One region of the Paeniclostridium hominis genome, then DNA from elsewhere that is predicted to be linked to it. Evidence: riboswitches for the same ligand, from Rfam matches in the RefSeq annotation. Region 1 holds a riboswitch; each other region holds the start of a gene.
What was found. Region 1 has a riboswitch for cyclic di-GMP ahead of H8891_RS12970 (MSCRAMM family protein). Riboswitches for the same ligand answer to the same signal wherever they lie in the genome.

Region 1 (7,970 bases):
CTTACAAAAAAGTTAACATTATATTATTTAATACTGTGTTTGTAAATTATAGATGATATTAAATATCCTATAAATAATCCATTTATAAAGGTAACTACAATTCTTCCTATTCCAAAATTTTTAAAAACTATATAACTAAAAATAATAGTTAATATTTGAAAAATTATAGCTATTATATGATACCTAAATTTATTATTTATTGTATTTAAATTTTTATTACTTAATTTTCTTATGCTATAAAAATATAAAATAATTATAATAAAACCTATAACTGTACTACCATGCTGAATTATTTTAAATATAGGGATTTGTAATCCTAATATTTCTATCTTATTTCTTAAAAAATTTATATGAGCTACAAAATATCCCGTTTTATGAGTACATGCATCCCATATTATATGAGTTAGCATTCCTATTATACATGAATATGCAAAAACTATGCCTTCTTTAAAGCTTTTTATATTATTTTTATAATTCAATAAATAAATATAGTATTTTGATAAAAATGTTGGTAAATTGATTATAAAAGCATCTTTTACAAATTTAAATATTAAGTAATTAAGTAAGAAACATATAGGTAAATTTAATATTATAAATCCTGTAAATGTATGACCTAAATTACTACTTGGGTTAAATAATAAAAAATATATAAAATCTGGTGCCATAGATCCTAATATCAATCCAACTAAATTTAAATGTCTATTTTTCACAAATACCACTGCTGATGGGTGCGCTAATGTAAATGGCATAATTTTCTCCTTTTTAAGTTAAATTTCATACTTTCTAATTATACAATATATAATACATATAATTACTTACAAAAACGTAATATAATATTTATAAAAATAACCATAAGTTGCTTAAATCAACCTATGGTTATTCCCTATTTTCCATAAAATGGTTCTATATGAATTATAACTTGAGTATTTTTATTAATATTTTCTCTTAATAAATTTTCAACTCTATGAGTTAGATCATGAGCTACATCAACAGTAATAAAAGGATCTACCATTACATGCATATCCAAGTATATATTATTTTCACTTCCTCTACTTCTTACATTATGAATGTCTTTTATGTCTTCTTCATTTTTAAGAATTTCTCTAATAGTGTCTACATCTATAACTGCACTATCAACTAAAACTTCAATTGAAGATTTAAATATTTCATAAGCCGAATGAAATATACAAATAGATACTCCTATAGAAACTACAGGATCTATAATCATAGGAAATCCAACTTTTATGCAAACTAAAGCGATTATAACCCCAATAGAAACAAATATATCACTTCTTGTATGAAGAGAGTCTGAAATTAATATATAACTATTTAATTTTTTTCCCTTTTTATACTCATATGTTGATACAAATATATTTATAATTAATGTAATCAATAAAACTATTAAGCTTTCATTGGTTATAGTTAAATCAACTGGATTTATAAATCTATTAATAGCATTAAATACTATCTTTATCCCCATAAATAAAAGCATTACTCCAATAAACATACCAGTTATAATCTCAAACTTGTAGTGTCCATAAGGATGTTTTTTATCAACAGGTTTAGATGCTAGTCTAACTCCAACTAAACCAACTACATTAGATGAAGCATCCGAAACAGAATGAAAACCATCAGCAATAATACTTGCACTGTTTATAAAAAAACCAACTATAACCTTAAGAAAAGCTACTATTAAGTTTGCAAATAAAATAACCCACAAGACCTTTTTAACTTCTTTGTAATTGTCTCTTCTCATATTGACCTCCTAAATTAAAGCTATTAAGTCTATAAAAAAATCCATGAGAAAGTATAAAACTATCCCATGGATTAATCCACTGCTTATTAAAAGCCCAGTACATATAGTACCTGATAAATTTGTATATAATTTACTTTTACAATAATTTATATGCCAATTTATCTAAATTGTTACATGTACTATATTAAATTATCATTTTTTAATAACTTAAGTAAAGTTGGTTCTAAGTTAAATTCATTTATAATATTATTAACTTCTTTAAGAGATTTTTCTCTTTTATCTTTAGATATATTGCCTTTAGAAGCTCTAATTAATATATTCTTAGGAGAGTGGGCTATATCTATAAATTCAAGTAATTGAGTTTTATATCCTATAGCTTCTAATAAATTTCCTCTAACTGCATCAGTCATAAGAGCTGAAACTCTTTCCTTTATAATCCCATATTTAGTAATTAATGAGAATTCTGAACTTCTTATTTGATCATTAAACTCATGTTGGCAGCAAGGTACAGAAAAAATCATTTTAGCATTCCATTTAATAGCATTATAAAGCGCATAATCAGTTGCGGTATCACATGCGTGTAATGTTATAACCATATCTACTTTATCAGTATATTTGTATCCATTTATATCTCCAAGCTCAAAAGTTAAATTCTCATACTTATATTTTTTAGCTATCTCATTACATTTTTTAATAACATCTGCTTTCAAATCTAGACCTATCATTTTAACATCTATTTTCTTTATTTCAACAAAGTAATAATATAGTACAAATGTTAAGTAAGATTTACCACAACCAAAATCTAATATAGTAAGTTCCTTATAATCATTTTTCTTTATTTCATCATCTATGATTTCTATAAATCTATTTATTTGCTTATATTTATCATACTTAGAGTTTACAACCTTACCTTCTTTAGTAAATACACCTAAATCTATTAAAGGTTGTATTAGCATACCTTCTTTTAGTATGTAATTTTTTTCTCTATTATGACTTTTATTAACTACATTTTTATTGTCACTTTTTTTCTTTCCTAAAAATATCTTACCTTTTTTAGATATTTTTAAATCATAAGTATTAGTTTCAGACCAAGCACCTACTTGTTTATACTTTCCATTTATAAATTCTAACATCTTTTCATTTAACATATTTTTTTCTATGTTTTCATGAAAAACTTGTTTATCTGTATATTTTTCTATTTGATAATATTCTTTATTATTTTTTTCTTTTAATTGAATATTGATTTTATTATATTCAACATCTTTATTTAGTTTATTACTTATAACTACTTTAACAATATTATCATTAGTTATTTCATTAATACTTTTCTTTAGTTCTTCCATATTGTCACACCTTATCATTTCTTTTTTAAGTTTATATATAGCTATTACTATTATATATTACTATTCTTATAAGTTAAACAATTTTATATATATTTAATATTGCCAAATATATTAAGTGGTATTAGCTTGCTTTGTGTATTATTTTTATAAATAAATAGAGTATCAAAACTAGCTTGATACTCTATTTTCTTACTATTAATAAGTGTTAATTTAATATTATTTACTTTCTTTTTCTTCTAATAGTATTTACTGCTAATCCTATTGATGAAGCTGCAAATAATCCTATGTATGGTAGCATACTACTGTCTGATGTTTTAGGATTTTTAGAATTATTTGTTTCATCTGAATTAATTTTATCACTTGATGCATTTTGATTAGTGTTTTCAATCTTCTCTGGTTTACTTAACACCTTTGAATCATCTTTGTCAGGCTTTTCTGTATTATCTAATTCACCTGGATCTTTCGGGTCATCTTGACTAGGTTTTTCAACCTTATCTGGTTCACTTGGATAAGTAAGTTTATCTAGTTTTGGTTTTTCATTTTCATCAGTTGATTTATAGATTTCTTCATTAGCTGCAGTTTTTTCTATTACTTGATTATTTTTAGCTATTTCAAATGGATACATCTTGTTATCTATTGCATATCCTTCTGGTGCTTTTGTTTCTTGGTAATAGTAATTTCCATATGCTAAATTATTAAATACTACTTTACCATCTTTACCTGTTACTGCCTTTGTTACTTCTTTTTTAGTTGAATCAAATATTGTAAATTCTGTTCCTTCTAATACTTTCTTAGCATCCTTTGAATCTACCTTCGTTATTTCTATACTTCCAACTATCTTATCATTAGCTGAGCTTTTTTCTATCACTTGATTATTTTTAACTATTTCAAATGGATACATCTTGTTATCTATTGTGTATCCTTCTGGTGCTTTTGTTTCTTGGTAATAGTAATTTCCATATGCTAAATTTTTGAATACTACTTTACCATCTTTACCTGTTACTGCCTTTGCTACTTCTTTTTTATTTGAATCAAATATTGTAAATTCTGTTCCTGCTAATACTTTCTTAGCATCCTTTGAATCTACTTTCGTTATTTCTATACTTCCTTTTATCTTTGTATCTACTACTTTTACTGTATTAGTTTTTTCTGCTTCAACTACTATATTCTGATTTTTAGCTAAATTGTATCCTTCTGGAGCTTTAACTTCAACTACTTGATAATCACCTTGCTTAACATTATCAAATATTACTATCCCTTGAGAATTTGTAGTTTTTGTATCTACTACTTTTCCATTTTGCACTAAGTTAAATGTTGCACCTTCTAAAACTTTTCCATCTTCATTAGTTTTGTTTATTACAACTTTTCCTGGCATTGCCATAAGTTCATCCTCTGCAACAACTTTAACTATTTTACTATTTTCTGTAACCTTAAATGCTATAGTTGTACTATCAAGTTTATAACCTTTAGGTGCTACCTTTTCAACTAATTTATAATTGCCATAAGGTAGCTCTAACTCTACAGGACTATTTGATGAAGTAGTTATATCTTTAACAGTTTGTCCATAAATATCCTTTACTAGATTACCATTTGAATCAGTAAGTGAGTAAACTGCACCTGATAACATTTTTTGAGTCTTGTCACCTTTTTCAATTTTTATTATTTCAACTTTTGGACTCTTTATAGTTACAACTTCATCAGTTGGATTTCCATTTACATAAGCAGTATTTGAAACTGCTTCTCCTGTTCCAACTTCTTTCATATTAGCTTGAATAGTAATATATGCATCGTCTCCTGGATTTATATCCGACTTATCATTAACTGCATTTAATTCTTTTGTTTGATCATTATACGTAACCGTAAACTGACCTGTTTGATCTATTTTAATATCAGTCAGCCTCGAATCTAATTTATCTTTTACATGCATTGTATTCTTTAAAAAGTGTCCTGCTGAATCAAATGCTATTTTATATTCTATGTTTTGATCCTTTTCATCATTAGTTATATTAGTTTTATTTACAGTTTTATAGACATTTATAGCCCCTGCTCCTGCTGCTAACTTAACTGTAGCACTAGAATCATTATTTTTCCCATTATATGTTAATTTTGCTTTATTTACATATCTAATGTCTTTTGGAGGATTTGGTAATATCAAAGTATTGTAATTAACTGAATAGCTATCATTATATATATCACCAAGATCTATTTTTAGAGAATCTTTTTCAGCTGTAAGTTTTCCAGACTTTAAAAGCTCATTAGTTACATCCCTATCCACTCCACTTTCATAGTCATGCTGAATTATACTTATACTATTTTTATCTAAAACCATTCCCTCTGGAATTTGGTCCTCAAAGTAAGCATCCCCCATTTGTCCATTTTGATCTCTATTTATTTCTACATAGTATCTAACTGGTTTATTTATATCTGTTATAAGCCCTTCTCCCTTAGAATCTAGTGGTAAATATGAACCTTTATACATAAGTGGATTTGATCCTCCACCTGTTGATTCTTCTCTACCTTCACCTGTTAATGTAACAGTTTCTGTATCTCCATTAGTGTTTATAACAATAGGGTATTCTCCATCTTTAATATTTTTATCACCAACCATTGTTACACTTAAATATCCCTCTAATGCATTTTTTATATTATCATTAAATATCAACTTTAATACTCCAGTATTAGGGTTATATTCTTGCCCTGAAAAATGCTTGTCTGAACATACTGGGTTAACATCTCTAAAGATCTTAGGCAGTGTTATAGTAATGCTATCTCCTGGCGTAATTTTGCTTGGATCTTTAATTTTATAATCAATTCTGAAAGTTTTAATCATACCTTCTCTTACAGTATAATCATCAAATGTTGCACTTGTTATTTCAACTGAAGGACTATTAGATACATCTTCAGCATATACCATTATCCCTGATGAAATAAGATTTAAAATCATACTAAACACAAATACTAAACTTAATATTACCTTATTCTTTCCCTGTCTCAAATGATCACCTCTTTTTTTCAATAAAAAAAGCTATACTTACATGTTTGTAAATATAGCCGGTTGCATCACTAACTCCATATATCCCAGATGCCCATATACAGAATATACTTCTTCGTTTCTTGTTTATTAAATTTTAGAACAAAAAAGGCTATACCTACAGTTTGTAAATATAGCCGGTTGCATCACTAACTCCATATATCCCAGATGCCCACATACAGAATATACTTCTTCGTTTCTTGTTTATTAAATTTTAGAACAAAAAAGGCTATACCTACAGTTTGTAAATATAGCCGGTTGCATCACTAACTCCATATATCCCAGATGCCCACATACAGAATATACTTCTTCGTTTCTTGTTTATTAAATTTTAGAACAAAAAAGGCTATACCTACAGTTTGTAAATATAGCCGGTTGCATCACTAACTCCATATATCCCAGATGCCCACATACAGAATATACTTCTTCGTTTCTTATTTATTAAGTTTTTACCAAATTAGTTTATCAAATTTCGACACCATTTTCAATATTCTTTTTAAGAATATAATTATAAATCTAACAATTAGAATTATCTCTTCTTACTTTAACTAATTTTTTCTTTATACTTATTTCCTTATATTTTTTTAAAAACATTTCACCTTTATGATTTAATAAGTCAACATAAGAGCATAAGTCACAAACTTCTATAACACCTATATCTTCATTATTTATACCTTCAATATTACTAAAAGTCCCAACAATATCTAAAACTCTAATTTTCTTCTTTTTTCCTGCATTTAAATATATTCTAGTTACCTCACTATGAACTTTTTTATCTTTCTTTTTTATCCTTTTATTATTTAATAATATACTTGAAGCTTTCTCGAACTTAATTTTTCCTTTTTTTATATCTTCACTACTTAATTCATTAATAGTATTTATTTCATGGCCAATATATTTTATTATCTCAGCTATATATTTTTCGTCTTTTTCATTAGCCATGGTTATAGCTTTTCCATATTTATCTGTTCTTCCTGTTCTTCCTATTCTATGTATATAATTTTCTTTATCCATAGGAACATCATAATTTATAACTAAAGATACATCATCTATATGTATTCCTCTACTTGCTACATCTGTACTAATTAAAATATTATATTTACCTTCTTTAAAGTCCTTGATTACAAATATACGCTTTTCTTGAGACATATCTCCATGGAGTTGTTCAACTAAAAACTTATCTTTTTTCATCTTGTTGTATAATTTAGTTACTCTATCTTTAGTATTTAAAAACACTATGGTAGTTTTTGGATTATAATAATATATTAGATCTTTTAAGGTATTATATTTTTCATCTTCTTTTAAAGAAACTAAATTTTCTTCTATTTGTCTTTTGTCTAGATTTTCATCATTTTCAATTTCTATCATACTAGGATTTATCATATATTTATTATATATATAAGATATATCTTTATCTATAGTTGCTGAAAATAAGCCTATAACAGTCTCTTTAGGTATATTATTAAATATAAACTCCATATCTTCTATAAATCCTTTGTTAAGCATTTTATCAGCTTCATCTATTATAAAATAATTTATATTGTCTAAGTTTATACTACCTCTATTTATATGATCTATTACTCTTCCAGGTGTAGCAACTACTACATGAACTCTTTGTTTTAATTCATTTATTTGATCTTTTATAGGTTGTTTTCCAAATATTGCACTACACCTAATTTTTTTTAATCTTCCTATATTAGATATTTCTTCTTTTACTTGTATAGCTAATTCTCTTGTTGGTACAACTATTAATGCTTGTAGATTACTGTTGTTAACATCTATTTTTTCACATATCGGTATTCCAAAACTTGCAGTTTTCCCACTACCAGTTTTTGATTTA
Region 2 (7,970 bases), on a different contig from region 1:
TTTATCTATAGTCTGATTTGCATATTGACCAGTATTATTAGTTATCCTCTTTATGTTACTATAAGGAATTCTAAATTTTTCTATATACTTTTTATTATCTAAATGCTTAAATGACTTAGTAGTCGCACCTCCACTTATTATCTCTTCTTGCTCTAAAATATTTCTAGCATTCTCTAAATCCTCTTTAAAGTCATTATAGAATGGATGTTTCTTACAGGCTTCTTCTAAAGTGTTAAGTGCTTCAGTGCTTCTAAATTCCTCACTTAACTCGCTCATACTAGCATCAGTAAATAATCTATCTATCTTATCCATAGTTTCATCTTGTTTATAAAGTCCAAACTCTGACGCTAAAGCCCAACCTTCGTATCCTTGCTTATAAACAAACTTAATTCTCTTAGCTTGAGTTGGGTTAAACTTTATAGATATAGAGTCTCTAGTTCTTGTAGCACTACCACTAGTTACTTTAGTGAATGTATCACCTGCAGTAGTCTTAGAAGTATATATGTCAAATTTCTCTGCGAAACCTCTATCTCTAGGAGAATAATAAACTATTCTATCTAACGTTCTTATTTGGTCTAAAGTCATTATAACTTCGTTTGTATGGTTCTCATTGTTTCTAGCATTAGAATGCCAGTTAGTATTTGGGTTACCGTCTATAGCTTTACCTATAGTACTGTCTGCCCAATGACTACCATTAGTAGTTATCTTCTTTATATGACTATTATCTATCTTATATAACTTATCATATTTAGCTAACTCTTCAGTTCCAAAAGCCTTGAACTTAGAAACTTTTGCTTCTGTATAAGTTACTTCGTTACCTTCTAATACTTGTCTAGCGTCATCTAAATCCTCTTTGAATTGACTATATAAAGGATGTACCTTTGCTTCGTTCTCTAAAACAGTAAGTTTATCTAAAGTTCCGAAGTCAGGATTTACTTTGTTCTTATTGCTATCAGTAAATAATGTTTCCATCTTTTCGGATAAAGCATCTTGCTTATAAAATCTAGCTTCAGATATAAATGGTCTACCCATATGACACTCTTTAAATACAAACTTCAATCTCTTAAAACTTGTAGGGTTAAATTTAAATTGCATAAAGTCAGTGGTAACCTTTGCAGTACCGCTAGATACTAATTTAAATGTATCTCCCTTAGTAGTATCAGAAGCATATATTTCGTACTTAGTTGGGAATCCCTTTTGGTTTCCACTTCTAGGCAATAATGCTATTCTATCTAACTCTTGCACTTCATCAAAAGTAAATGTTACTTCGTTAGTGAAGTCATTTCCATTACTTCTGTTTGTTTCCCAATGTGTATTAGGATTATTATCATACATATATTCTATTTTAGTTGAAGGGTACATTCCACCGTTAACTTCTGTATTTGCTATATGCTCATTACCTAATTTAAACTTTTCATCATAAGCTTGTTGGTTAGGGGTTCCATACCCTAACAATTTAGATACTTTAGTTTCACTAAAGTTTACTTCTTTATTTTCTAAAACAAGTCTTGCATTATCTATATACTCTTTAAAGCTTTCGCGGAATGGATGACTTTCAGTTTCTTTCTCTAAAGCGTTTAATGCTTCAGTAGTTGCAAACTCTTTACTTACCTCATTCATATTTGCATTAGTAAATAATCTTTCCATCTTGTCTAGAGTTTTATCTTCTTTGTAGAACCAAAACTCTGCGGCACTTGCCCACTCGTTATGCGCTTCTACGAATTTGAATTTAACTCTCTTTGCACGTACAGTGTCAAATTTAAATTCTACCATTCCACCTGTTGCTTTACTTCCTTCTACTTTTCCTGCTAGTTTAAAGTCTTCCCCTGTCTCACTTTCTGAAACGTATATCTCTGCACTAGTAGGGTATCCCTTACCTTTAGCCCCATCTTGTCTTGTAGCGTAAGCTAATCTGTTTATCTCGGCTATGTCTTTAAATTCCACAGTCACTTCATTTTTAAATGTTTCATCATTTTTAGTGAATGTCTCCCAATGTGTTTCAAGTTTCCCATCTATAGCATTTTCTATTTTAGTTCCTGGATAACTCCTTCCATTGTTTGATATAGATTGTACCCCAACTCTATACAATTCATTGTACTTAGCAAAATTAGGATTGTTCTTAATTTTGAAATCAGTAACAGTCATGTTTTTAGATACTTGTTTCTCTATTGCTACTGCTTTCTTTTTTACTACTTCATTAGCGTATACATTTATTGCCGGTGAAACGTTTGTAGCTATTATAGACATGGCCAATACTGCTGATATTTTTTTCCTCATAATATCCTCCCTCTGATATGCATATGAATTTACAATAACTAAACATTTTACCCCAAATTTTAAAATATAGTCTTGTTATAGAGTTATGGTTATTTTATATGAAATAAAAAAACTACCCTGTGTCTAAAGGGTAGTTGCTATCTAAAGTAAACATTATAAAATAATCTTACGATTACATCATAAAATAACTCTATAAAAACAAAGAATATTAATTCTTCGGCAACTGGCTGGCATAGTCTAATTTGACCTTAGCCCCTTTAGCTTTGCGTCTCTAGATTTCCCTAGATTTGCTAATATGTAATTTTTAGTCATCTATAATTAATTATACATAATTTTTTACAATATAAAATAGTTTTTTGAAAATTTTGATTAATTTCTGAAAAATTTTTAAAAATTGATTTTAAATTATATAAATTAGGTAAATCATTTTTAGAAAAATCAATACAACCAGTTTCGTTATTACAGTTTTTTATCTAAATGATTTACCAAATCTAAGTTTTAAGACTTGTTATTAATTTAAGAGATATCAGAAATTGTCGTAATTTTTAGAATAAAAAATATATTTTTGTTAATATATGGGTGATATAATTGTAAAAACAAAACTTTAATAATATATAAAGTGTAAGAATGCACGCACTATTAGGGGGATAGAGACAATGAGTTTAGTAAGCATAATTATTCCAGTTTATAATTCTGAAAAATGGCTAGACAGATGTATTGAAAGTTTAGTAACACAAACGTATAAAAATATAGAATTAATTTTTGTTGATGATGAATCTACAGATAAATCAATAGAAATTATAAAAAACTATCAAAAAAAATTTGATTTTATACGTCTTGTTAGTATTAATCATGCTGGTCAAAGTGTAGCTAGAAATTATGGAGTTAAGATTGCCAATGGAGAATATGTATGTTTTGTTGATAGTGATGACTATGTAACTAAAGATTATTGCAAATTGTTAGTTACATCAATGAAAACTACTAATGCAGATATTGTAGTTGGTGGAATGTCAATATTTTATAATAATATTTACCAAAATACTTTAATATCTAAGACTAATTATACTTGTAATAGAAATGAATATATAGGTAAAATATTAACTTTAAAAGATGGAGCTCATATTATTGTTAATAAACTATTCAAAAGAGAATTATTGATAAATAATAAGATTGAATTTATTGCTTGTTATCAATATGAAGATATGGTGTACGCTTTTGAAACTGCACTATATTCAGATTTAATTTGCTTCATTAATAAACCAATTTATAATTATATGAGAAGAGATAATTCTTCATTCACATCAGTAGACAGTAAACAAGTTACAGATTATATATTTGCAATAGAAAAAGTGAAAAATCTTCTAATACAACACAATGAATATAATCAAGTAAAAAGTGATTTTTATCAATATCTGTTATTGAATAATTCACATTTAGTATCTTTGTTTCTCCAAGATAAAAATGCAACATTGCCATTTTACAAAAAGTGGATGCAAGAGTTACAAAATATGATAACTGAAGTAGAAAAAGAGGTATAAGCATGAAAATATTAATTAGTGATATTGATGGAACATTGTATTTTGAAGATAAAAAGGATAAGATAATGCCTAGTGATTTAGAAAGTATTAAAAAACTTCAGAGTAATGGACATCTTTTTGGAGTTTGCACAGGAAGATCATATTCTGGGGTAAAACTTGCTATTGAGAATTTTGATATAAATCTAGACTTTATGATTCTTGCTAGTGGGGCTATTATACTAAATAATGAAGAAAATATAGTTAAAAAGCTAACTATGGAAAGAAATATTGTTGAACAAATATATAATTGTATATCATCTAATAATTGTGAAATTCAATTTACAACTGATAAATACTTTTATTTTAAAGGTCCAACAGAATATACATCTAGTAATGCTGTTAGATTTAATGATTTTTATGAAATTCCTGAAGAAGAATTTACTACATTCGCACTTGGTTTTAATGATTGTAAAGAACTAGAAAATGTAAAAAATTTACTAAATGATAATTTCGGAGATTACATTTCTACTCATCGAAATAAAAATAGCCTAGATATTTCTAGAAAAGAGTGCAGTAAGGGAGTTGCAATAGCTGAATTAAGAGAGTTTTTCAATGTTGATGAAAATGACATACATGTTATTGGAGATTCTTACAACGATATCTCTATGTTCCAAAGCACCACTAATAGTTATACTTTTTTTAACTCTCCAACAATTGTAAAAGATAATGCAAAATATCTAGTCAATTCTATTTCTGAATGTATAAATATTATTTTAGATTAGAGAGTATTTAATGTCAGTTAAAGAATTAATTTTTATAGTGTTTTTCATTAAGTTTTACATTAATTTATATCAAAAATATTATGAAATTAATTAAAATACTTGGTTTAAAATGATATAAATTAATGTTAAGGGGGATTGAGATATACTGAAAAATATATTTAAAATTTTAATACTAATTATATTGGTAATTTCAATATTTATCTTTATTACTAAGGGTAGTTCTAAGAATAATGTAAACGGTTTTTATTGGGAAGCAAAAAAAGATAATAAGAGTATATATTTAATTGGAACGGTTCATCTAGGAGAAAAAAGATTAAATTACTTAAACAATAATTTAAACTATATTCTAAATAATACTCAAGCACTTGCAACTGAAACAAACAGTAAAGATATAGATCCAGAGTATATAAAAAAATTACAGGATAAAATTTATTTAACTAGTGGTGAGTTAAAAGACTTTTTAAATAAAGAAGAACAAAATCAATTAAAAGATATATTAAAATATTTAGATTTGAAATACGATGATGTATCTAATTTATCAAAAGTTGGGTTAAATGCATTAATTCAAAATTATATAGATTCAATTGATGGATTTGAAGATGAAGGTCTTGATGCATATTTAGAAAATTTGTATAGAAAATCAAAGAAGGATTCTATTTCATTGGAAACACTAGATGATACTTCGTATAATATTAATTATATGTTAGATGAATTTTTAGATGTTGATTATATAAAAAATGAATTGAAAGATAGAAAAGATTTTATGAATGCATTTATAAATGGAGATACACTATTTTTTAAAAGTCATTTAGAAAATGGTAAAGATGAGTTAGATATGAATGCCTATACTAAAATTGTCAAAGACAGAAATGAAAATATGGCCAATAGAATTAATTCATTATTAAAAGAAAACAAAACATATGCAGTAGCGATAGGAGTAGGACACTTTTTTGGAGATGATACTGTAATAACTTATCTAGAAAATTTGGGATATAGCATAACGAAATTGAATAAATAAGTTATTTTTTACACTATTCTCTAAAAACTTATTCAAAGATATTTAGTAAAATAGCCCTTAATATCCATTTATTTGGATTTTAAGGGCTTTAACTTTATTCTATGTAATCTAAACCTTAAACGGAGATTTAAATATCCCTTTTAAACTCTAGATATCTACTACCCTGAAATTTCAAAATTCCTATATCCCCTTTTGCAATCATACCAAATTCTTTTCCTGAAACACTAAACTCCATTCTATCAGTACTTTCAACCTCGAATGTAATATAATACTTGGTAGATGAACCGCCACTATGATGTATTCCATTTGCATCAGTATGCCCAGCGTGCCTTATAACTTCACTTCTTTTAGATACAACTTTACATTTTACATCTAATATAGGTTGTTTATTATTATAAGACCATTGATTAATACCCCTAATAATATTAATTACAATTGTACCTAAAATAAGAAAAAAGATTATAAAAAACATGAGTGAAAACAAATCAAACGTTGGATCACTATAATACAAATCCATAATAGATACCCCTCATTTCGTGTAAATTTTTAAAATGTAATTTATGATAATTGTAAGTTATAAATTTATTTATGTGGTTACAAATGAGATACATTTTTGATTATTAAAGTTTAAATATATTAACGAAAATGAATGTTTTTTGAAACTAAAATAGAGCACTAAATTTAATGCTCTATTGATTAACAATATAATAAATTACAAAATATTATTCTAACTTAAACTTATACCATATAGTTGTAATCAAACCTAATATAAAAAATACCTTTTTCATTTAACCAAAACTCGATAGAACAATCTTTTTCTTTGTCTACATATCCAATAATCTCAACGCCTTGTTCTATGCGAGTATAATAATTTTTCCCATACAAATTTATTGCCTTTTCTTTACTATCCCCAATGCGTACTCCCTTTTCAGTTCTTAAGTTTTTATCATCTACACAAAATCTAATTATCTTAGAATCATTTTTATTAGTTGCTATTTCAATATTTTTTGTTAAATAATAATAATTATATTGATTATTATCTTGACTAGGTTTAGATATTTCACCGTATTTAGATACTACTTTTTCACTATTAATATTGTCATTTAAATATAACCCTTCAATATTTTCATTACTTAAGTCTGTTGATTTTGTAAAAGTCTGATGATATGAACGAGAATCGCTTAGAATAACCCTTATTAATAAAAGACCTATTACTAAAAATATAGATAAAGATATAATTAAAATTATTAACTTATTTTTTTTCATATAAAATTCTCCTCTAATTAAGTATTTATGTTTATAGTTTGTAATAATCGCTAAGTATTTTGTTATATAATTCGAAAGTTTTTGGTTCAAATTAAATAATAATATTAAAAATTTATTTAAAGATATATAGTAAAAATGCAATTAGAATCTAAATAAATAGATTCTAATTGCATTAACCAAAACTATTTCCTAAAGTAAAAATTTAATTTTAATTAGTAGTATTTTAAAATTTAATAATTTCTGATAATAGCCTACCAGAAATTATTACTAGAGTGAGAGAGATTATTATATTAGCTATTAAAATTTTTTTAAAAATTATTACATTAAAAAATAGTAGAATTGGTATGATTGAAGTCAACACTATGAATGTTTCTTTTTTCATTATTTTCACCCCATATGTGTTAAGCAAACTCAAATTTATTTTAGCATATAAAATTAAAACAATTTTGAAATTGGACTAAAATGAGTTTATTTGGGAGTGAAATGCTAAAAATTAAGCTATACTCTAAAAACTTATTTTAAAACTAATTAGGTTTTAGTCCAAAATTTATAAATTTTAGTCCATATTCCCCAAAAAGTTAAGAAAGTATAGTATTCTTGGGTTAAAAGGGTTGGGGGAGATAATAATGATTAATAATCTAAAAACTATATTTAGTGTTTCAAAATACATAATAATAACCATTGCATTAGTATTTTTTACTTACACTAAAATAAATGAAAATAATATACAAAAAACGGATGAAATAGTTGAAAAAACTATTGTTTATGAAGTGTCTGGATTTCACAAATTAAAGTCTGGAAGATATGTTGATTTAACATATAAAAATCATGCTTTAAGTATAGAAGATTCTAATTTATATATATTCTCTAAAAAAGGGGATAAACTTCCACTTGACTCAAAATTATATTACAATAAGAAGACTAGAAAATTAGATTTTATAACAATAAATTCATATAAAACTGAATTTTACCATTAGATGGAAAGTAGTTTAAAAAACATATTTTTACTAAACAAAAAATAAAGTAGCCCGTATACAAAGGCTACTTTATTTTTTTATAAAAGTCTATATACGATTTTAGTATAAAATTTAAAAATTCTTGCTGATTAAT
Region 3 (7,970 bases), on a different contig from region 1:
TCCCACTTCTCTTTGAGCCATAGCAAATCTTGTCACAGAGTCCATCATCAATATGACCTTTTTACCTTGATCTCTAAAATATTCAGCAATTGCAGTTGCAGTTAATGCTCCTTTTAGTCTCATTAGTGGTGATTTATCTGAAGTTGCACAAACAACTACAGATTTTTTCATACCTTCTTCCCCTAAATCTCTCTCTATAAAGTCAAGTACTTCTCTGCCTCTTTCTCCTATAAGTGCAATAACATTTACATCTGCTTGTGCAGTTCTTGCTATCATTCCTAGTGTAGTACTTTTTCCTACTCCACTTCCTGCAAATATTCCTATTCTTTGTCCTTCTCCACAAGTTAAAAATCCATCAATGGCTCTAATTCCAGTTGGCATAATATTTTTAATTCTTGGTCTTTTCATAGGATCTGGAGGTTCATTTGAAAGGCTATATCTTTCTCCACCTAAAATTTCAATATCATCTATTGGATTTCCTATTCCATCAAGAACTTTTCCTAAAAGGTCTTCACTACACTTAACACTAAGAGGAATTCCTCTAGCAACTACTCTACACCCAGGTGCTACTCCTGCTAACTCACCTAGTGGCATAAGAATTACATTGTTATTTTTAAAACCTACAACTTCACAATTTATAGGTTCATCTGCATAATTGTAAACAGTGCATAACTCTCCAACGAAGGATTTTATACCTTCAACTTCTACCGTCAATCCTATTATTTTAGTAACCTTACCTTCTGCTATTACACCTTTTATATCTAAAACTTTATGTTTTAATCTTTCAAAATCTAAATTTATCATAATAGCTCCTCTTTTACTTTTTCTATTACACAGTCAATACCTACAATTAATCTTCCTTTATTAGTTTCAATTATTGCATTTCCTGCTTCTATAGAATTATCTGCTAGTACAAAAGCTTGACCCTTTATAGATTTTTCATTTTTTAGAACATTAATTTTTTCATTTATACTTTCTACATAAACTGAATTTGCTTTAATAACAAAATTTTCGCTAATTTCATATTCACTTATAACAGACTCTAGTATGTTATTCATCGAATCTATTTCTTTGAATTTTTCTTTAAGTACTTTTTCCGCTATTGTTATACTTAAATCTATTATTTGTTTTTTATTTTCCTTTAAATATTCAACAACTTGATTTTTAGAGTCTATTAAAATACTACTTGCTTCTTGAATAATTTTTTCTGACTCTGACTTTGCTTTTTCGATATGTTCTTCATAAGCTTCTTTATAGCCATCCTCATATCCATTTTGTAGTCCTTGTGAATGACCTTCTTCATAAGCTTCTTGCTTTATTTCACAGGCTTTTTCCTGAGCTTCTTCAACAATCTTTGAACTATCTAATTCTGTTTGTTTTAAAATTTCTTCATATTTTTCTTTAGCTTTTAATATCTGTTTTTCTAATTCTTCTTTAGTTTGTTCTAATTCAGCTTTAATTTCTTCATCTTTTTCAACTTGTTCTTTTAAATTTGTATTATCTAAGTGAGTAGTTTTTAAAGGTTTAAAACCTTTAAAAACTATCCCATCTGATTTTATAATATTTGTACTTTTAAATGAATTCATCTTCTGAACCTCTAGATAATGTTATTTCTCCAGCATCTTCAAGTCTTCTAACAATATTTACAATAGATTGTTGAGCTTCTTCTACTTGAGATATTTTTACTTTTCCTAGTAAGTCTATTTCTTCTCTTAAAGCTTGAGATGCTCTTTGAGATTGGTTTTTAAATATAGCACCTGAAACATCTGAAGATGCACCTTTAAGAGCAAATGCAAGATCTTTAACATTAACTTCTTTAAGAATTCTTTGTATAGCCATATTATCAAGTCTAACAATATCATCAAATATAAACATGTTAGATTTAATTTCTTCAGCCAACTCTTCATTTTTAGACTCAATGAATTTGATTATGCTCTTTTCTGTTTTTCTATCAACGTTACTTAATATATCTACTAAACTATTAACTCCTCCAGAACTTTCCATATCTAACTTGCCTAGACTAGTTAACTTTGCTTCTATAGCTTTGTCTATAGATTTTATTACAGCTGGTGCTATGTTAGATGTTGTTCCTATTTTTAAGGAAATCTCAAGTTTTAATTCATCTGGTAATTCAGACAATACAAGTGCAGCTTTATCAGGTTGAATATGAGATAGTAATATAGCTATAGCTTGTGGACTTTCACCTTGTATACATGCAAGTATTTGTTCTGGTTCAGCTTTTCTAGCCGAAACAAAAAGTTTTGTGTATGCATCATACTTTATACCTTCTAGCAGCTTAGTTGCCCTTTGACTTCCTAATGCACCATTAAGTAATGATTTAGCACAATCTATACCACCTTCTATAACAAATTCTTTACCTTTATTTAACTCTATAAATTCTTGTAAAACTTCTCTTCTCTCTCTTGGTTTAACAGTATTTATATTAGCTATTTCAACACCTATTTTTTGAATTTTTCTATCAGATAAATTTTTTATTACACTTGCAGCTACTTCTGGTCCTAAAGTCATAAGTAGTATAGCTGCTTTTCTTGCACCCGTAACTCTTCTAAACTTAGGTATGTCTCCTAAGTCAAACGCATTACCTTTAACGCCTTCTTTTTGCAAATAAAATCACCCTTTACTCATTTAACCAACTATTAACTAAATCTGTAACTTGATCTGGGTTATCAGCTGCAAACTGTTTAACCTCATCTTCTAAGCTTATACTTACTTCGTCTACTTCTTCGTTACTATTCAATCTATTTTGCTCCAATTCTTCTAGTTTTTTGTTGATTAGTTCTAATTCATCTTCTTCTTCTACATTTTCTAACTCTGTAGGCTTACGTTTATTTTTTATAACCATATAAACTACCGTACCTATAAGTAATCCTAAAATAATTAAGATTATTATTCCTGTAACTATTAACATTGTTGATAATGACTTATCTTTGCTTATAGCGTTTTTGATAACTCCAAATGTACTAGTATCTTGTTTTTCCGTTTCAAATCCCATAGAAACTACTTTTACATTGTCTCCTCTTTTAGGATCCATTCCTATAGTATTTGCTACCATATCTTGAACATTTCTTACTACATCATCACTTAAATTTCCATTTATAGCTACTGATGCTGTAATTTTGTTTATTTCACCTTTTGCTTTTATTGTTTTAGTTTCAGTTTTTCCTGTTTGATACTGAATATTTTGTTCGTTATTTTCAATACTTCCCGTTCCACTTTCGTTAACGTCACTCATATTGTTATCTACTGCTCCACCTGTATTTTGTTTTTCAGTAGATTTACTGCTTGATTTTGATTCATTAGTAATTACTTTGTTAGGATCTATTACGATCTCAGTTTTTTCACTTGCATCAAAGTTTAGATCCGTATTTACAGTTGCTCTTACTTTACCTTGTCCAAATATTGGTTCTAAAAGACCTGTTATCGATCTTTCAAGTTCTTTACTTAAGTCTTTTTCAGCCTTCATAGCTTGATCAACATCACTTAAGTTAGAAGTATTTATATTTCCGTTTTCATCAATTAATCCTTCTGATAGTAGTTTCATATTTTGATCTATTACTTCTACATTTTGTTTAGGTACATTATCTGTACTTGCAGAAACTAAACACATAATAGATCTTACTTGAGCTGGTTTTAGAGTTTCACCTGGATTTAAATTTAAATAAACTGCAGCTTTTCCTGGTACTGTTTCATTTGCAAAAACTGATTTTTCACCTTCAGTTATATGTACTCTAGCACTTTCTACTTGTGGAAAAACTTTTATAGTTTTTTCAATTTCACCTTGAATCATACGTTGTTTCTTTATCTCAAACTCTTCATCTGTCATACCAAATGATGACCCTTCATCCATTATTTCAAATCCTTTTGAACCATTTGATACATTAGAAGATAATTCCATCCTTAATTTATCTACATCTTTTTTTGGAACTAATATACTATTTCCTTCTATCTTGGTATCAACTTTTTTTGATTCAAGTTCTTTAGTTACTGCTGCTGCATCACTAGATTCTAGTCCTGAAAATAAAACTCCATACTTATTAGCTCTTGAATAACTTATCCCAAATACTATTGCTAGAATTAAAGATATAATTGCAACTACTATTGCTATTTTTTTCTTTTTAGATAAGGTACCAAACTGTTCTTTTTTAACCAACACAAAATCTTTTATTTTTTGTGGCAATTCCTTTATATTCATCTAAAATTCTCCTTGCTATAAAGTTATAATTGAACTCTATTTAGCTCTTGATAAGCTTCATATACCTTATTTCTAACTTCAATCATTAACTGCATTGACATCTGAGCTTCTTGAGCAGATATCATTACATCATGCATAGAAACGTCGCCTCCTTTTAAAAGGCTCTCAACTTTCTTATTTGCATCTACCTGCTTGTCATTAACTTTATCTAGTGCATCTTTTATTACATTAGAAAAGTTACTTTCTTTTTCTACACTTTTACTTTTTGTAGTTTTTAACAAATCATTATTTGTTAAGATGTTGTTTACTCCGCTTATAGCTCCTATTCCAGTCATAAATCCACTCCTTTTTATCTGCCTATTTCTAAAGCCTTAGATATCATATTTTTTTGTGCATTTAATGTATCTATATTAGACTCGTAAGCTCTTGAAGCAGTCATTAAATCTGCCATTTCTACTAATATATCTACATTAGGATATTCTACATAGCCTTGTTTATCTGCGTCAGGATGATTTGGTTCATATAGTTTTCTAAGTGGCGCCTTATCTTTTTCTATAGAAACTGCCTTTACACCAAGCATACCTAACTTTTTATCATAATTTTCCTCAAATACAGGAACCTTACGTCTATAAGCTCCACCTTCTTTAGTTCTCGTAGTCTTCATATTAGCAATATTTGATGAAACTATATCCATCCTTAAACGTTCTGCTGATAAAGCACTTTGGCTAATTCTCATTCCTCCAAAAATACTCATCTAATTACCTCCCTGTTATAACACTTCTAGCCATTCCTAATTTTATATTAGTTAAAGTTATAAGTGCATTGTATTCAAGAGTTGTAGCTGCTTGGTTAACTTTCTCATTTTCTAAATCAACATTGTTACCATCTACTCTCATCTTTGAGTTTTCATCTGTTTTGACTTCTATTTTAGGTTTTTTATTTATAGAGTCTTTCAATGTTTCTTCAAAGTTTACATACTTTCTCTTATAATTTGGAGTATTAATATTTGCAATATTGTTAGCAATAACTCTACTTCTAAGTTCTGTTGCATCTAACCCCATCTTGATTAAACTATATGTTTCCATTATTACCTCCTTTTTCAAATAAAAAAAACTACTCTTAAAGAGTAGTTTGATCACTTTTATAATATATCAATGATTTCTAATCGTATTATATAAATTAAAATTAAAATCAGAAAATAAAATATACCTACTTAATGTCTAAGTCAAAATCAAATAAATATTTTTCAGCTTTAATATATCTAATAAATTACGATTCAATATTTAATATTTAAATGTTTTTTGTATACTTGTAAACCCATTTTAAGGTATATTAAAAATTTCAATAAATGTTTATGTACATTTGCAGATGTCTCCTGATTTTATTTGTAAATTATATAATTATCCATAATTCACGATCTTCATTATATCAATGATAACAAAAAGTTTATTAACCCTTTGGCAGCTGGCTGGCGTAGTTTAGATAAACATTAGCCCCTATAGTTTTGCGTCACTAGATTTCTCTAGATTTGCCTTTGAATATCATCATTCGACTTATATATCTATTTTATACCATTATTCGACTTTATTCAAGCATTTACTTTAATTTCTACGTCTTCCATTTAATACTAATATAAAATATAATTTTAAAAAAAGACCAATTCCCATTGATTTAACAATATTTTTACCTTTTTTTACCATTTTTTTAATTATTTATTATATTTTATATTTTAAGTGATATATTACATTTAATTTATGTACTTTTTTTATTTATTTGTACTTTTAATCCTTTAATTTTACATTTAAATTAACAATCTTTTTTAGCAATTATTCTAATTACTACTGGATTTAAATCTTTATAAATAGCCCAGTTACTACTTTCTTTTGCTGAAATAATTTTAAATCCTTCTTCTTTTAATGTCTGGACTAATTCATCTATAATAATAAATCGTCTATAGTGTTCATTATAAATATATGCATTTCGACCTACATTTTTTCCCAATCCATATAATTCATCTTTTACACTACGAACCTCTATAAAAAACATTCCCCCACTTTTTAAAGAATTATAAACTCGTTTAACAAGTATTGTTTCTTCTTCTTCTGTAATTGAGTGTATCGTAAATCTACTATACGCATAATCAAATTTATTTTGATCAAGTAAGTTTGAATTAACAAAATCATCACATATAAATTTAAGATTATCTTGTTTGTTACTATCATTTAATTTTAATATTACTGCTTCAGATTGATCAATTGCAGTAATATTTATATTATATCTTGAAAAAAATTTAGCATCCCTACCATTTCCGCATCCTAATTCAACTAATGATTTGTCCGTTTCTAAAAACTCAATAATATCGTTGGCAAATTTAGATGCTTCCTTCGGGGCTATATCTTTATTATAAAAATCATTCCAATATTTATTATCCATTAGCTTTTTTCCTTTCAGCAATATATTTTAAAGTTATCTCTCTAATTTCACTTCTGTTCCATCTAAAAACTTAATATACGATGCAGGTGATGTACTACCTCTTTTATCTTCAGGAGGCAATTTCATGTAGTCTCCATAAGTTACAGTTAAAATTTCATCATATGCTTCTGGTACAAAAAATTCATATCCTTCAAATTCCATTGTAATTGACTTTTTATACCACTCTTTTTTAAGTACTTGTCTTTCATTTCTTAAATAATCTAAGTTATAATATGCAAAAAGATCAGTTTCTTTATTTTGATAGAATTTTGCAAAAAATTCAAATACACGTATAGTTAATTTACGTGGAATAAAGCATAATAATTTAAAAAATAACCTACTATAAAAATGTTCTTTAACTACACATCCTACAGGAGCCCAAAATATTTTTCTACACATCTTACATATAACCTCAAAATAATACTGTGTAAATTTGTTATCTGAAATATTATCTAATGGGAAAATATCCATAAATATTCCTGAATCTTGTTTTAAATGTTCTTGTCCAACTCTCATATAAGTAGTGTTTTTTAATCTTAATTTCCCATAAACCCAGTTATAATGCTTATCAGTTTCTTGATTTTGAAAGAAAAATTTACTTTTATCTAATTCTTCTTTACAAACTTCACAAAACCTTTCATACTCGCTTCTAGACATTTGAACATCTATATCATCATCCCATGGTATAAAGCCTTTATGTCTAACTGCACCAAGTAAAGTACCATCAGATAAGTAATATTTTATATTATGCTTTCTACATATCCTGTCAAACTCTTTTAATAATAGCAATAAATTACTATGTAATTTTTCCAATTCTTCTTTATTTAATTTCAAACATTCATTTTTTTTACTCATAATTTCTCTCCCAATTTAAATGTCAACTAATATTATATAGTTCTTTCTTATCATTTTTACTAATATAGTTTAATATTCTTTCATAGTCATCAAAATAATCAATTTCCGACCAAAATTTTCCATTAACATCTATAGTATCAATTGCTCTATCTTCTATTAAAGAATATAAAATATTCTCCCACCATAATTGATGTTGTTGACTACTTACTAGGCAATTTAGCTTATCTTTGAATTCTTTAATAAATGATTTTCTTATTTTCCCTATACCTACATACTCACAACTTCTCTCTTCTATAGGTAGTTCTTTACCGTACTTAATTATATATCCATTTTCTGTTTTTAAAAAGAAATCACCTATTTTGGTTCTACTTTTATCTACCATCAGAGAAACGTCTTTTTTTTCCGATATAATGGTATCTAAAATTTCATT

Region 2: linked by a shared signal. The riboswitch ahead of H8891_RS14060 (NPCBM/NEW2 domain-containing protein) and the one ahead of H8891_RS12970 (MSCRAMM family protein) in region 1 are both predicted to bind cyclic di-GMP.
Region 3: linked by a shared signal. The riboswitch ahead of H8891_RS01805 (flagellar basal body protein) and the one ahead of H8891_RS12970 (MSCRAMM family protein) in region 1 are both predicted to bind cyclic di-GMP.

Annotation. Positions count from the first base shown of each region.
Region 1 covers NZ_JACRWD010000007.1:73,538-81,507, reverse strand. The annotation lists gene H8891_RS12985 (DUF4184 family protein) at 24-749, opposite strand; gene H8891_RS12980 (cation diffusion facilitator family transporter) at 884-1,756, opposite strand; gene H8891_RS12975 (class I SAM-dependent methyltransferase) at 1,936-3,099, opposite strand; gene H8891_RS12970 (MSCRAMM family protein) at 3,320-6,094, opposite strand; cyclic di-GMP riboswitch class II at 6,140-6,223, opposite strand; cyclic di-GMP riboswitch class II at 6,257-6,340, opposite strand; cyclic di-GMP riboswitch class II at 6,374-6,457, opposite strand; cyclic di-GMP riboswitch class II at 6,491-6,573, opposite strand; gene H8891_RS12965 (DEAD/DEAH box helicase) at 6,647-7,970, opposite strand, start outside.
Region 2 covers NZ_JACRWD010000010.1:25,438-33,407, reverse strand. The annotation lists gene H8891_RS14060 (NPCBM/NEW2 domain-containing protein) at 1-2,277, opposite strand, end outside; cyclic di-GMP riboswitch class I at 2,493-2,579, opposite strand; gene H8891_RS14055 (glycosyltransferase family 2 protein) at 2,934-3,815, shown strand; gene H8891_RS14050 (Cof-type HAD-IIB family hydrolase) at 3,818-4,576, shown strand; gene H8891_RS14045 (TraB/GumN family protein) at 4,758-5,594, shown strand; gene H8891_RS14040 (DUF2500 domain-containing protein) at 5,722-6,111, opposite strand; gene H8891_RS14035 (hypothetical protein) at 6,333-6,860, opposite strand; gene H8891_RS14030 (hypothetical protein) at 7,487-7,837, shown strand; gene H8891_RS14025 (hypothetical protein) at 7,902-7,970, opposite strand, start outside.
Region 3 covers NZ_JACRWD010000001.1:368,598-376,567, reverse strand. The annotation lists gene fliI (flagellar protein export ATPase FliI) at 1-804, opposite strand, end outside; gene H8891_RS01830 (FliH/SctL family protein) at 801-1,586, opposite strand; gene fliG (flagellar motor switch protein FliG) at 1,573-2,625, opposite strand; gene fliF (flagellar basal-body MS-ring/collar protein FliF) at 2,639-4,213, opposite strand; gene fliE (flagellar hook-basal body complex protein FliE) at 4,237-4,548, opposite strand; gene flgC (flagellar basal body rod protein FlgC) at 4,563-4,967, opposite strand; gene H8891_RS01805 (flagellar basal body protein) at 4,972-5,298, opposite strand; cyclic di-GMP riboswitch class I at 5,670-5,756, opposite strand; gene H8891_RS01800 (class I SAM-dependent methyltransferase) at 6,020-6,646, opposite strand; gene H8891_RS01795 (LicD family protein) at 6,680-7,540, opposite strand; gene H8891_RS01790 (phosphocholine cytidylyltransferase family protein) at 7,563-7,970, opposite strand, start outside.